3 regions of the Rhizobium sp. BR 250 genome follow, and region 3 is predicted to be linked to each of the others. Evidence: riboswitches for the same ligand, from Rfam matches in the RefSeq annotation. Region 3 holds a riboswitch; each other region holds the start of a gene.

Region 1 (4,955 bases), on a different contig from region 3:
AAGACGATCCGCGTTACCGTGACTATGTCGATGATTATTTCGCCCTTGTCGGCCGCGCCGGCATCAACCCGGAAGCGGCGCGTACCATCGTGCGCACCAACTCCACCGTCATCGGCGCGCTTTCGGTGAAGCGTGGCGAAGCGGATGCGCTGATCTGCGGCATCGAAGGCCGCTACGACCGCCACCTGCGCGACGTGAACCAGATCATTGGCAAGCAGGAAGGCGTGCGTTCCTTTGCGGGCCTCAGCCTGCTCATCACCCAGCAGGGCGCGCTGTTCCTCACCGATACTTTCGTGAACTATGACCCGACCTCCGAGGAAGTGGCGGAAATGGCCATTCTCGCGGCCAAGGAAATCCGCCGCTTCGGCATCACGCCGAAGGTGGCACTCGCCAGCCACTCCAATTTCGGCTCGCGCGATTCCGAAAGCGCCCGCAAGATGCGCCGCGCCCTGAAGATCGTGCAGGAAGCCGCACCGGAACTGGAAGTGGACGGCGAAATGCAGGGCGGCTCGGCGCTGTCGGAAGCGCTGCGCAAGCGCGCCATGCCGAACAGCGTGCTGACGGGTGAAGCGAACCTGCTGGTCTTCCCGAACCTTGATGCCGCCAACATCACGCTCGGCGTCACCCGCACGCTGACGGAGGGCCTGCATGTGGGCCCGATCCTGCTCGGCACTGCCCTGCCCGCCCATATCCTGTCGCCCAGCGTCACCTCGCGCGGCGTCGTCAACATGGCGGCCTTTGCCGTGGTGCAGGCCTCGCACCCTTCGGTGTGATAGAGGCCGCATTAACGCAATTTTGAACAGGCTGTTGCCGCATTGCGGCAACAGCTTATGTTATCTTCCTGAAACACGGATTTCGTGAAGTATAACGCCCCTGCCACCGGCCGGGGACATCGAACGGATCGCACAATTGACCCGGCGCAGCCGCATCATCGGCCTCCTGCTTCCCCTTGTTTTCATGGCCCCGGCCGCCGCTTTTGCGGATCAGGTCTGCGATACGCTTTATGCGCAGTTGCGCGAGCCGCCGCGCGTCGTCGGCAACACGGCCGAGGTGCGGCGCTACGCCAATGCGCTCGCGCGCCAGAACATCGTGATCCGCAAGATCAGGAACGATCTGCGCGGTTATGGCTGTTCGTCAGGCAGCGTCACTGTTTATGGCAATCCCAATGCCGGCCTCTGCGCTGAAATCGGCGATGCGCTCGCCGAGGCGGAGAGCGAACGCGACGCCATCATCCGCGACCGCGACGATGCCATGGCAACCGCGCGCAGCGACAACGGCGACATCAGACGCCAGCGCATTCTCGCCGCCCTTGATGCCAATGGCTGCAGCCCCGCCCCGGAAACGAACGCGCAATTGCCGCCGGCGCCCGATGTAACGCGTTATCCCGATGCCTTCCGGCAAAATGGCAACGAACCGGGACAAGCGGGGCTTTCACCCTACCCCAACGCCGCCGCCGAGGGTGGGCTTCGCACACTGTGCGTGCGCACCTGCGACGGCTCGTTCTTCCCGATCGCCTCCAATGCCTCACCGCTCGATTTCCGCGCCCAGGCCGAACAATGCCAGAAAATGTGCCCGGGAACCGAGACGGAGCTTTATTTCCATTCCATGGCGGATCAGGAAACCGCCGACATGATCTCCGCCGAAACCGGCAAACCCTACAAGGACCTGCCGACCGCCTTCGCCTACCGCAATTCCTCAACGAAAGCGCCCGGCTGCGCCTGCAACATGGCGGCCTATCACGAAGACATGCAAAAGCAGGAAGACGCCGCCCGGCCGGAATCCGAAAAGCCCTATTCCAGCATCACCACCATTCCATCACCCCAAGGTGACAAGAGTGGCGACAAGCAGCAGAAACCCGCCGAACAGCAACAGGCCGCCAAGCCACCGGAACAGCCCGTGCCCGAGCGCGACTATGATCCGAACGACGCCAAGGTGCGCGTTATCGGCCCGAAATTCCTGCCGGACCAGACGGGCCGGATCGACCTGAAGAACCCGGCATTGAAGGGCATTCAGCCGCAGCAGTGACATATGTTTTGGATCCGGGCAGGTACCACTTGCTTCTTCTCCCAGCCGGGGAGAAGTCCGCGGCAGCGGGATGAGGTGACAAGGGTCGAGATATTCGGAGAGCGTGCCCCCTCATCCGACCCTTCGGGCCACCTTCTCCCCGGCGGGGAGAAGAAACAAGCGGCAAGGCTCCACGTCACTCACAGACCGTCTAACTCCCTTACCGCCCGCCCCAGCGGTTGCGAAACACCAGTTCCTCCAGCGGCACACGCTGGCGCCAGCCCTTCACCGCCAGTTCCGGCTCGGTATAGAGCTCATTGACCCGCCCAAGGCACAGCCAGGCGACGATCTCGATATGCTCGGGGATATCGAGAATGGCGCGAACATCGCTGTCATGGAAGATGCTGACCCAGCCGACGCCGATGCCTTCGGCGCGGGCGGCGAGCCAGAGGTTCTGGATGGCGCAGACGGTGGAATAGACATCCGTGCGCGGATTGTGGGTGCGGCCCAGCACCACCTTGCCACCGCGCGTGGGATCGCAGGTGACGCAGATGCTGAGCGGCGCCTTGCGGATGCCTTCGAGCTTCAGGCTGCGATAAAGCGCCTGCTTTTCCCCCGCAAACATCGCCGCCGCCTCCTCATTGGCGCGGCTGAAGGCCACCCATGCCGCCTGGCGCACGGCGCCATCGGTGACGAGGGTGAAGTTCCATGGCTGCATGAAACCGACGGAAGGTGCGGAATGCGCCGCCTTCAGGAGGCGCTCGACGAGATCATCCGGCAGCGGGTCCGGCAGGAACTGGTCGCGCACATCGCGCCGCGTCTCGATGGCGCGGTAGATCGCCTCGCGCTCCTCCCCGGAAAACGGGCGGACGGGCGAAAGTGCGTGACTAAATGGGTTAACGTCAGGCGACGTGGTTAGAGGCGGTTCGGTCGGCATCGTTTATCCCCAACAATGCGGGCGCGCCGGTGCCGAAACCATGCCGGTTTGCAGCGACGACGCACTTTTTCAGCAACCTGCCGCCGTCCGCGCGGTTCGGTCTATCCTGCCAGGCCGGTCTTCTGACTAAGCTTCATCCGCCCCTTTTCGCCTTCCCGAATTGCTTCAGTGGCATGAGAAAAAGAGCATCCGCCTCACAGCGTTGGGCACGTTCCGGTCTCTCACCGGATTCCCGATTCTCCCGCCGCAAGGGCGGGCACCTGACTGGTAAAGCTATGGGCAAAAAGGCTTGCGAACGCAAGTATCGCCAAGGCCGCGCGACAATATGACCGTGCTCCTCACCTCCGTCATTCCGGCCTTGAGCCGGAATCCAGCCGACGCGGCTCTCACGCAGCGGAGGGCATCCTTTCAGCCCAATGACTTGGGCTGGCTGGATACCGGACCAAGTCCAGCATGACGGGAGGGGGTACACCACCTCGTCAGAATCGCATCACCCCACCGGGAAATATCTGACATAAGCGAACTCATCCCCATCCGGTGACCAGTTGGGGGAGTTCATCGTGCCCTGCCCGCCAAAAAGCTCAAACAGCGTTTCGACATTGCCGCCATCCATATCCATCAGCCGCACCCGCACATCAAGATCGCGCGGATGGTCGAAGACATCACCGTCATAAGAAACGAACACCACCTTGTCACCCTTCGGAGACGGGTGCGGAAACCAGTCGCCATAGGCGCTGTCGGTGATGCGCTCGACGGCAGAGCCATCCACCCGCACCCGCCAGATCTGCATCAGCCCGGTGCGGCTGGAATTGAAATAGATCCACGCGCCATCCGGCGAATAATCCGGCCCGTCATTGCGGCCTTCACCATGGGTAAGGCGTGTTTCAACACCGCTGTCTATGTCCATGGAATAAATATCGAAAACCTGATCGCGAATGCCGCAATAGGCAAAACCTTTCCCGTTGGGAGACCAGCCATGCCAGTAGGAAGGAAGGTTCTTCGTCATCAATCGCGGCGCGCCGCCCGCCGAAGGCAGCAGATAGATGGCGCTTTTGCCGAATTCCACCTTGTCGGAAATGGCATAAAGCGAACCGTCGGGCGAAATACCGTGATCGTTGTTGCAGAGCGTGGCAAAGCCGGTATCGACCTTTTCCGGCGAAACATCACCGGCAAGGGACAGCCGATAAAGCAGCCCTTCGCTGTTCAGCAGCAGATATTTGCCATCCGGTGACCAGTTCGGCGCCTCAAACAGCTCAGCTGTCTGCCACACCACCCGCATCTTGCCGGTGCGGATGTTGAAGATTTCGATGGAGCTGCGCATTCTGCCTCCCGGGCTTGTCAATGTTCCGACCGGAACGGCGCAGACATTCCATTTGCATCCGCCGCCGCCGTGGCTATGATCCTAGGGCGGCAGGCACCGTCCTGCAAATTCAAACCGGAAAAAACGCCAGCGCCCCGGCACCGTCCGCACCGCTTGCCGTTTCTCCCAGACCCGAGGTTCCGCGATGAATACCATCGCCGATCACGGCATCCGCTTCGGGCGGATCGCCGCAATGCTTCCTGTCAGGAATATCGAAAAGGCCCATGATTTTTATGTCGGTGTGCTTGGTTTCGAAAAGACCTTCGAAAACGGCAATCCCGTCGGTTTCATGATCCTGAAACAGGGCAATGCCGAACTGCACCTGACATTGCAGCCGACGCATAAGGCAGCCCCCTTCAACGTGGCGCATATGCTGGTGAGCGATGTCAATGCGCTGCATGCGATTTGCAAGAGCCATGGGCTGCGTATCATCAAAGGGCTGCAGGACAAGGACTATGGCCTGAGGGCCTTTGTGTTTGAAGACCCTGATGGCAACCGTATCGATGTGGGGCAGGTCATTTGAGATGAGCGGGCGGCGCGGGGTTTTCTCCGCGCCGTCCGTTTAAACACGAAGGCTTATTGTGAACCGAGCGCCCGCCGAACCTACCCGCGATCACCGATCCCGGAACCGGTTGGTAATCGGATAACGCCGGT
Region 2 (4,955 bases), on a different contig from region 3:
ATCCCTGGCCGGTGAACATTGCCCGCAACTATGCCGACGCCAATGGCATTGCCTGGCCGGAAGGCGGATTGTTCATCGCGCATGGCATCGCCATTCCGGTGCTCATGGCGCTCGCGGTCGGCGCGGTCATGACCTTCATCGCGACAAGGCTGCGCTTCGGACGTTATGTCTTCGCCATCGGTGGCAATCCGGAAGCGGCGGAACTGGCCGGTATCAAGACCCGCTGGGTCACGGTGAAGATCTTCACGCTGATGGGCGTTCTGTGCGCCATCGCCGCGGCGATTTCGACCGCCCGCCTCAACGCCGCCACCAATGCCCAGGGTGAGTTGGACGAACTTTACACCATCGCGGCGGCCGTCATCGGCGGCACCTCGCTCGCCGGCGGTGTCGGAACCGTAGCGGGCGCAATGCTCGGTGCGCTCGTGATGCAGTCGCTGCAATCCGGCATGGTGCTGGTGGGTATCGATACACCCTTCCAGCGCATCGTCGTCGGTGTGGTCCTGGTCGTCGCCGTCTGGCTCGACACCATCTACCGCGCCCGCGCCAAGTAAGAACCGAGGAGAACTCCTATGACGGACCAAGTCACGCCCCTCGTGGAAATGCGCAATATTTCCATTTCCTTCGGCGGCATCCACGCGGTGGAAAACGCCTCTGTCGATCTTTTCCCCGGTGAGGTGGTTGCCCTTCTCGGCCATAATGGCGCCGGCAAATCGACGCTCATCAAGATACTTTCCGGCGCTTACCGGCGCGATGGCGGCGATATCCTCATCAATGGCGAGGATGCCGATATCCGCAATCCCCGCGATGCCAAGAAATACGGCATCGAGACCATCTACCAGACGCTGGCCGTGGCGGATAATGTCGATGCGGCGGCCAATCTTTATCTTGGCCGCGAGCTGAAGACGAAATGGGGAACGCTGGACGATGTCGCCATGGAAGCCTCGGCGCGTGAGGTCATGGGCCGCCTCAACCCCAATTTCCGGCGGTTCAAGGAGCCGGTGAAAGCGCTTTCGGGCGGCCAGCGGCAATCCGTCGCCATCGCCCGCGCCATTCTGTTCGATGCCCGCATCCTCATCATGGACGAGCCGACGGCAGCGCTCGGGCCGCAGGAAACGGCGCAGGTGGGCGATCTCGTCAAGGAGCTGAAACGGCAGGGCATCGGCATCTTCCTCATCAGCCACGATATTCACGATGTCTTCGATCTGGCCGACCGGGTTTTCGTGATGAAGAATGGCAAGGTGGTTGGCCATGCCCGCACGCAGGATGTGACCAAGGACGAGGTTCTCGGCATGATCATTCTGGGCAAGGTCCCATCGGGCGCGGTGCCGGGACCGGGCGCGGTCACATTCTGAGATCGTTGGTCTCAATCAAATAAAGATATAAAGATTTCTTTATGTCTATTGACATTGTGACACCCCTGTTGAGAATGGCGGGTGTCATGGTTCTCCGGGGTGATTGTTTCAGCCCGGAGCTAAGAGGGAATCCGGTGCGCCGAAGATCGGCAAGACCGGAGCTGCCCCCGCAACTGTAAGCGGCGAGCCTTTGTCCACAACGTCACTGGGGTGAAAGCCCCGGGAAGACGGGCAAAGGCGGCGACCCGCGAGCCAGGAGACCTGCCAGGACAAAATAACGTCCACGGGCGGGGTGTCCCGGTGGTTGCGCAATGGTTCGGCAAGGCCGGGCCTGCACGCGTCCGCTTTACCCATGCCCCCCAACCAAATGGGGTATGACAATGCCAGACAAGACCATTCCAGTCGCATCGCTCGGTTTTCCGAGGATCGGCCGTCATCGTGAATTGAAGTTCGCGCTTGAAGGCTTCTGGTCCGGAAAGATTTCCGAAACGGACCTTCTCGAAACCGCCGGCAGGCTGCGCGCCGAGAACTGGGCGCTTCAGCGGGAAAAGGGGATCAGCCTTATCCCCTCCAATGATTTCTCCCTCTATGATCACGTGCTCGACACGGCCGTGATGGTGGGGGCCATTCCGTCGATCTACGGATGGACGGGCGGAGATGTCTCCCTGTCGACCTATTTCGCCATGGCGCGCGGAAGTCAGAGCGAGGCCCATGCCGGCTGCGACCACGTTCATGAAGGACATGCGCATCATGGCCAGGGCGTTCCGGCGCTGGAAATGACCAAGTGGTTCGACACCAATTATCATTACATGGTGCCGGAGGTTTCCGAGGAGCAGCATTTCGTGCTTACCTCGCAAAAACCGGTCGACCATTTCCTCGAGGCTAAAGCGCTCGGCATTCACACACGACCCGTCATCCTCGGCCCGGTCACGTTTCTGAAGCTTGCCAAGGCGCGAGAGGCGGCCTTCAAGCCGCTCGATCTTCTGGCGAAGCTGCTGCCCGTTTATGAAGAACTGCTGCGTCGTCTCCGCGCCGCCGGGGCGGATTGGGTGCAGATCGACGAGCCGGTGGCCGTGCTGGATCTTTCAGAGGGCGAACGCCATGCGCTTGCCGTCGCTTATCAGGCTCTGTCAAAGGCCGCGCCTGATCTCAAAATCCTCATCGCCACCTATTTCGGCGGTCTTGAGGATAATTTGCAGGCCGTCGCGGCGCTTCCGGTCGCGGGTCTTCATCTCGATCTGGTGCGCGCGCCCGAAGCGTTGGAGGCCGCATTGAAGGTCTTGCCCGCAAACCGCGTCCTGTCGCTCGGCGTCATTGACGGCCGCAATATCTGGCGTGCCGATCTCGCCGCGATCATCGGCAAGCTGGAAACCGCCATTGCCGAACGGGGTGCGGCGGCCTTTCAAATCGCGCCGTCCTGCTCGCTGCTGCATGTTCCGGTCGATCTCGAACTGGAAACCGGCCTCGATGCCGATCTGAAGAGCTGGCTGTCTTTTGCCACCCAGAAGCTCGGCGAGCTTGCCACGCTCGGCCGGGCTTTGGGTGAGGGCAGGGCCACTGTTGCGCCGGAACTGGAAGCGGCCTCGCGGGCGGTCGCCGCACGTGCATCCTCGCCAAAGGTAACGGATACCACCGTTCAAAAACGCATCGCGACGATCGGCGCCGCCGACAGGCAACGGGCGAGCGCCTTTGCCGAGCGGCAGAAGCTGCAATCGCAGGCCATCGCCCTGCCGCTTTTCCCGACGACGACCATCGGCTCTTTCCCGCAGACGCCGGAGGTGAGGAAAGCTCGCTCCGCGCATTCCAAGGGCGCCCTGACCGACGCGCAATATGAAAACTTCCTGCGGAAGGAAACCGAAGCGACGATCCGCTGGCAGGAGGAAATCGGCCTCGACGTTCTCGTCCACGGCGAGTTCGAGCGTAACGACATGGTGCAATATTTCGGCGAGCAGCTTTCCGGCTTCGCCTTCACCCAACATGCATGGGTGCAGAGCTACGGCTCGCGTTACGTGCGCCCACCGATCATCTTCGGCGATGTGTCGCGTCCGAAGCCGATGACGGTTCGCTGGTGGGACTATTCCCAGTCGCTCACCGAAAAGCCCGTTAAAGGCATGCTGACCGGGCCGGTGACGATCCTCAACTGGTCCTTCGTCCGTGACGATATCGCCAGAAGTCTGACCTGCCGGCAGATCGCGCTCGCCATCCGCGATGAGGTCAACGATCTCGAGGCAGCCGGTGCGCAGATGATCCAGATCGATGAGGCGGCGTTACGTGAAGGCCTGCCGCTTCGGCATAGGGACTGGCAGGATTATCTCGGCTGGGCGGTGGATTGCTTCCGCATTTGCTCCAGCGGCGTGGGCGACCGGACGCAGGTGCACACTCACATGTGCTATTCCGAATTCAACCAGATCATCGACGCGATTGCGGCGATGGATGCCGACGTGATCTCCATCGAGACCTCGCGTTCGAAGATGGAACTGCTGGATGCCTTCCGGACCTACAAATATCCGAACCAGATCGGCCCCGGCGTTTACGATATCCATTCGCCGCGCGTGCCGGCAGTCGCGGAAATGGTCGATCTTCTGGCTTTGGCGCGGGAAAGGCTTGACGATCGGCAGCTCTGGATCAACCCGGATTGCGGTCTGAAAACCCGCAAATGGGAAGAGGTCAGGCCGGCGCTGGTCAATATGGTCGCTGCGGCGGCCGAACTTCGCCGCGCAGCGCCCTGATATGACAGAGGCCCGGCAAAACCGGGCCTCTGTCATGGCTTTCGCCGAGAAAAGGGGGAGGGCATAGGGAGAAGAGAAAGGTTCCCGGGTTTTCACGACTGGAGGTCGGAATGGAAACGCTCAATCCTGCCTGTCTATGCCGTTGCAGAAGTGCTCAATGCAGATCGGTCGATGCGAAGGCGCTGGCATTCAGCTCCGCGGGCGGCAGACCCTGCTGATTGATATCCTGGGCCAGCGACAACAACGCCATTTCCAGGAAATAGGTCGACATGCCCAGTTCCAGGGATTTCGAACGCTGGCAAAGATAGGAGACCATCCGCCCGAGTGCCAAAATCTCGTCTGCATTATCCTGTTCAAGTATTGCTGAGGTAGACGCCACCATGATTCCCTCTCGACAGTCGACAGTATGAAAACGCGTTGATCCCGCGTTGTTCATTTTTGACCACATCGAGCGTCACGCGAGCGTCACACCTGCGTCAATCGTCGCTCTTGTCCGTTGCTGCGCCGGCATTTTCCGCCGCTTCGGTTGCTGCGAGCGATGTGACGAGAGCCACGATGCTCCGGCGCACGGCTGCACTCTTGATGCGCGAAAAGGCCTGGTTCAGCGAAAAACCTTCATTCGAGGCCACGAAGGTCTGCATGGCATTGATCGTGCCCAGCGCCGGGTTGGCGGCGCCGCCATCGGGTGTGGCATTGGCGAAAAGGGAGCTGACCTCAACGCCGAGAATCGACGCAATGGCCTGCAGACGCGAAGCGCCGACGCGGTTGGCGCCCTTTTCATATTTCTGGACCTGCTGGAAGGTGATGCCCAATCGCCCGGCCAGCGCACTCTGACTCATGCCGAGCGACTTGCGGCGCATTCTGATTTGTGCGC
Region 3 (4,955 bases):
GTGGCCAATATCTGGTGGAAGGGCCGGGCCATTGCGGCGAATGCCACACGCCGCGCAATGCGCTTGGTGGTTTCGTGAAGGATCAGTGGCTGGCCGGCGGCCCCAATCCGGAAGGCGAAGGCCGCATTCCTGATATCACGCCCGGTTCGCAAAGCATCGGAAGCTGGGCCGAAGCCGATATTGCCAGCTATCTGGAAACCGGCTTCACCCCGGAATTCGACAGCGTCGGCGGCTCCATGGTCAAGGTGCAGCAGAACATGGCGCATCTGACAGCCGAAGACCGCGATGCGATTGCCGCCTATCTGAAGGCCATTCCGGCGCGGTAACCCTCAGCCGTCATGCCGGACTTGATCCGGCATCCAGCCACGGCGCGTCTACGCCGTGAAAAGAGTGTCTTGCGATCAAGGACTTGATCGCGCTGGACCCCGGATCAAGTCCGGGGTGACGGGAAAACTCTGCACATAGGCCCAATGGCAACCCCGCGAGCACATCAAACGTGTTGCCGCCATTGACTCCCGCCCGCACCCGACGGATAACAACCCTGTGATGGTTCCTTCCGGGCGTTCCGGAAGGTGAAAAGGGAACACGATAGGGAGAAATCCTCATTCGTGGCTGCCCCCGCAACTGTGAGCGGAGAGCCTGAAACGAAATGCCACTGGCAAGCCATCTCGCCCGGAACCGGAGTTTCCGAGCAGGGTGAGGGCGATACCGGGAAGGTGTTTCAGGTTTTGACCCGCAAGCCAGGAGACCTGCCATCACGGAAATATCCATGCCGGCGGGGTGTCCGGAAGAGCGGAATTTCAGGGCGGCGGGATCAATGCCTCCCTGTGTCAGTCTCGTATCCCCGTGGTGAAGTATATCGCATGTGGTCTTGCGGCTTGTGCCGTTCGGCCGTGTCCAAAGGCGCGGGGTCGCGCCGGAGAGGGGTCACCATGTCCATCAACCAGAATACGGCCAATTCAGCCGCGTCTGCAAAAACAGCCAGCTTCGCGCAATCGCTGACGGCGATCGTGCTTGGCCTGTTCGTCGTCGGTTTTGTCGGCTTTTCCCATGTGGAAGCCGTTCACAATGCCGCGCATGACACGCGCCATGCCAATGCCTTCCCCTGCCATTGAGGGGAAACGGCATGTCATCTTTTCGCAATATCGTCTTTACCGCCATTCTCGTCGGCATTCTCGGCGGTTTCGCCGTGTCTGCCATGCAGGCTTTCGGCACCACGCCGCTCATCCTGCAGGCGGAAACCTATGAAAGCGCCGGTGAAGCGCCGCATAGCCATGATGCGCCGGCGCCCGGCGCTGCCGTTCCCGCCCATGAGCATAATGACGAGGCCTGGGCCCCGGCCGATGGTTTCGAGCGCACCGCCTATACGGTTGCCGCCAATGTGCTGACCGCCATCGGTTATGCGCTGGTGCTGACCGGCCTCATCTCCTTGCGCGGCACCAATACCGGCTGGCGTGAAGGGCTTTTGTGGGGCGTCGCCGGCTTCGCCGCCGTCATGCTGGCCCCGATGATCGGCCTGCCGCCGGAACTGCCGGGAAGCCCGGCCGCCGCACTTGAGGCACGGCAGATCTGGTGGCTCGCAACCGTTGCCGCAACCGCGGGCGGCATTGCGCTCATCGCCTTCCGCCGTGAACCCTGGGCCATTGTGCTGGCGCTGGTGCTGATCGTCGCGCCGCATGTGGTGGGTGCGCCCTTGCCGCCGGAAGGTGAACATGCGCTGGCACCGCTGCCGCTGGAGCGTCAGTTCATCGTTGCCGCCACCATCACCAGCTTCGTCTTCTGGGCGTTGCTCGGCACATTGAGCGCGTTTTTCCTGAAGCGCTTCCAGCAGGCATAAGCCCATGCAGGACGCAGCGGAATGGAGTGAGGAACTCGATGCGCTGCGTTTTGCCGTTCCCGGTCACGACGCGCCCTGCGCCGTGCACCGGCTTGCCTTCAAGGCAATCCTCGGGGCAACCCCGGGACGCGAGGCGGCTCTCGCCTGTTTTCATGATCACGAGGCCGCCTTTACCGCTGCGGCGCTCAGCAAGATAAAACGCTCGAATTTACCCGCCGGCCGCAGCCTGCATCTGAACAGCCGCGATATTCGCCGGGCGATAGCGGGTGAGGGCGATGCGTCGGCGCCTCGCGTTTGCCGGGTGCTTGATCAGTCTTGACTGGCTCGATATTCCCACCTCCGTCATCCCGGCCTTGAGCCGGGATCCAGTCGACGCGCGTCTGCGCGGCGGCGAGAAGAGTCTTTTTCAGCCCAAGGACTTGGGCTGGCTGGATTCCGGCTCAAGGCCGGAATGACGGGGAAGTGGAGGGTTGTAAAGCATTGAGGCGGATGCGCCTCACCGATGCTCCGCCGCAAAAACCTGAAGTTCCGCCTCGGCTTCCGGACCAAAGAGGCCGAGGCTTTTCAGAATTTCCACCGCAAAACTCACCGGCGCGCTGCCGGCCGCCGTGATGATGCCGCCATCGCTGACCGCTTTCGGCTGGTCGCGATAAAGCGCCTCACCGTTGTACGCCGGATAGGCCTTGTGCGATGCCAGTGCATTGCCGGTATGGGCGACATTGTTCAGCACACCCGTGCCCGCAAGCGCGCTTGCCGCCGCGCAGATACCGGCGACCAGCCGGTCCTTCTCGCGAAACCGCTTGACCAGCCCGCCAAGATCGGCAGCCGTTCCCTTTTCCCAGCTGAGACCGCCGGGAATGACGAGCGCATCGATATCAGCGGGATCGAGCGCGTCATAGGAGGTGTCCGGCGTCACCTTCAGCCCGCCCATCGAGGTCACCGGCCTGCCATCAGGTGTGGCGTGAATGATCTCGGCACCGAGATAGCCGCGCGCTGCAGCAGCAAGCAGCGCCGGCTCCCAGTCAGCAAAATCCTGTGCCAGCGCAATGGCGATCCGTGTCATGGTGGTCTCCGTCGGTTTTAATCAGGCGATGGACTGCATGTAGCGCATGCCGGTGACCGGCCGCGGTGCGAAATCCATGTTTTCGTAGAAACGATGCGCCGCGACATTGCCGGTCGTGGCGCTGACGGAAAGATAGTCGCAGCCAAGGCGCTTGGCGATATCGCGGGCGCGGGACACCAGATGCTGGCCGGTGCCATGGCCACGATGGCCGTCACGCACGAAGAGATGGTGCAGCTCCAGCCCGCGCCGGCCTTCCTGCGCCCTGTAGAGCGGCAGAAGCAGTGCGTAGCCGATCAGCGCGCCATCGGCCTCGGCCACAAGGCCATGCACCCAGGGAAGGGGGCCGAACAGGTCGCGTTCCAGCTTTGCGGGCGTGATGGCCGCCGCATCGCCGTGGTAGGAGGCAAGCAGCGTGATCATCTCGTTGAGTTCGGGCAAATCCGACTTGCGCGCGCCGCGAATGATGACGACGGGCGGTCTTTCCAGTGTGAGGGAGCTATCTTCGGTCATTTTTTTTGGTCCTTTGGTCTTATCGGTGCCGTCAGGACGTTTGAAAACAACAAAGCCGCCTGACGGCGGCTTGTTGACAATATGATCTGTCGAGCCGCCTCTTAGAGGTAGGCCCAAAAGTACGAGCAGGAGATGGGTGCGCGTTCGTTGATCATGGAAAATGCAATGCGCCCGAATCCGCAATCTGTCAAGCGGCTTCAGGAGGCAAAGCGTGCGATTGCTGAAACAATGGCGTCTTCCATCCCCGCATCGCCCGTGGAATGCCCGGCTCCGTCGATGGCGATCAGCTCGCTTCCCGGCCATGCGGCTGCAAGTTCATAAGCGGTGACGGGCGGTCCCTGCAAATCGCGCATGCCCTGAATGAGCACGCCGGGAATGCCCGCCAGACTACCGGCATTGCGGAGAAGCGCGCCATCCTCGAGCCAGGCGGCGTGGTGAAAATAATGGGCGCAGAGGCGGGCGCGAGCGAGAATATAGCCGCTGTCGCGCCATTTTTTCGGGAAGGCTGAGGTGCTTTCCGCGGTAATGGAACCCGCCTCCCACAGATGCCATTCGAAGGCGGCCATCGCGCGGATGGCAGGGTCGGGGTCGTGCAGAAGTTGGTGATAGGCGGCAACCGGGTCATCCTTCGGCAGATGATCCGGTATCGCGGCAATGAAGCGTTGCCATTGCTGCGGCAGGAACATCGCCAGCCCCTTGTAGAGCCAGTCGATTTCTTTCCGCCGCGTGGTGGTGACGCCCGCCAGCACCATGGCGCGCACCCGTTTCGGATGGCGCTGGGCATAGGCCAGCGCCAATGTGGCTCCCCAGGAGCTGCCGTAAACCAGCCAGTCATCGACCATGAGCGCGGAATGGATGGCTTCCATGTCAGCGATCAGATGATGCGTGGTGTTGTGTTCGAGGCTCTCGGCGGCGTTGGGCGTGCTTTTGCCGCAGCCGCGCTGGTCGAACTGGATGATGCGGTAAAGGGCCGGATCGAAATAGCGCCGCGCCGTCGCCGACAGTCCCGAACCGGGGCCGCCATGCAGCAGGATCGCATCGCGACCCGCCGGATTGCCGGCAATCGTCACATGCAGCCGGTGTCCTTCGGAAACCTCAAGGAAAACGGTCTCGAACGGGGTGATTTCGGGAAATATCTCGGCCATCCGGCATCCCTTCTTCAAGCGGGTGGGAGGCGCATACAGGGCACGGATGACAGTTGAATGTCAGCCCCGTTCCGGGCCGGGTCTAGTGCTCACCCTCGCACATGCCGTGGTTGGACAGCGCGCGGATGACGTAACAATCCTCGATCGAATGGCCATGGCAATGGGAGACGATGCGTTCCAGCTCGTGCTCCAGCTTTTTGAGGCTGGCGATTTTTTCGCGCACATGGGCAAGATGTTCGGCGGCGATGCGGTCCGCGCCTTCACAGGGCATCTGGCGATGCTGGCTAAGTGCGATCAGCTCGCGGATGGCCTCGATATTGAGCCCGAGATCGCGCGCATGGCGGATGAAGGCCAGCCTTTCGAGGTCGGATTTTTCATAACGGCGCTGGTTGCCGTCCGA

What was found. Region 3 has a riboswitch for cobalamin ahead of QD336_RS03530 (CbtB domain-containing protein). Riboswitches for the same ligand answer to the same signal wherever they lie in the genome.
Region 1: another riboswitch for cobalamin. It lies ahead of bluB (5,6-dimethylbenzimidazole synthase); the one in region 3 lies ahead of QD336_RS03530 (CbtB domain-containing protein).
Region 2: another riboswitch for cobalamin. It lies ahead of metE (5-methyltetrahydropteroyltriglutamate--homocysteine S-methyltransferase); the one in region 3 lies ahead of QD336_RS03530 (CbtB domain-containing protein).

What each region holds. Positions count from the first base shown of each region.
Region 1 covers NZ_JARWKW010000001.1:167,439-172,393, reverse strand. The annotation lists gene QD336_RS00870 (NADP-dependent malic enzyme) at 1-773, shown strand, start outside; gene QD336_RS00865 (DUF2865 domain-containing protein) at 910-2,025, shown strand; gene bluB (5,6-dimethylbenzimidazole synthase) at 2,225-2,941, opposite strand; cobalamin riboswitch at 3,037-3,220, opposite strand; gene QD336_RS00855 (TolB family protein) at 3,432-4,262, opposite strand; gene QD336_RS00850 (glyoxalase superfamily protein) at 4,447-4,824, shown strand; gene QD336_RS00845 (NAD+ synthase) at 4,915-4,955, opposite strand, start outside.
Region 2 covers NZ_JARWKW010000006.1:231,457-236,411, reverse strand. The annotation lists gene QD336_RS12145 (sugar ABC transporter permease) at 1-551, shown strand, start outside; gene QD336_RS12140 (ATP-binding cassette domain-containing protein) at 570-1,352, shown strand; cobalamin riboswitch at 1,423-1,635, shown strand; gene metE (5-methyltetrahydropteroyltriglutamate--homocysteine S-methyltransferase) at 1,733-4,081, shown strand; gene QD336_RS12130 (hypothetical protein) at 4,236-4,463, opposite strand; gene QD336_RS12125 (helix-turn-helix domain-containing protein) at 4,558-4,955, opposite strand, start outside.
Region 3 covers NZ_JARWKW010000002.1:101,024-105,978, reverse strand. The annotation lists gene QD336_RS03535 (c-type cytochrome) at 1-326, shown strand, start outside; cobalamin riboswitch at 531-771, shown strand; gene QD336_RS03530 (CbtB domain-containing protein) at 933-1,115, shown strand; gene QD336_RS03525 (CbtA family protein) at 1,127-1,837, shown strand; gene QD336_RS03520 (hypothetical protein) at 1,842-2,156, shown strand; gene QD336_RS03515 (type 1 glutamine amidotransferase family protein) at 2,334-2,900, opposite strand; gene QD336_RS03510 (GNAT family N-acetyltransferase) at 2,922-3,410, opposite strand; gene pip (prolyl aminopeptidase) at 3,608-4,555, opposite strand; gene QD336_RS03500 (MerR family transcriptional regulator) at 4,638-4,955, opposite strand, start outside.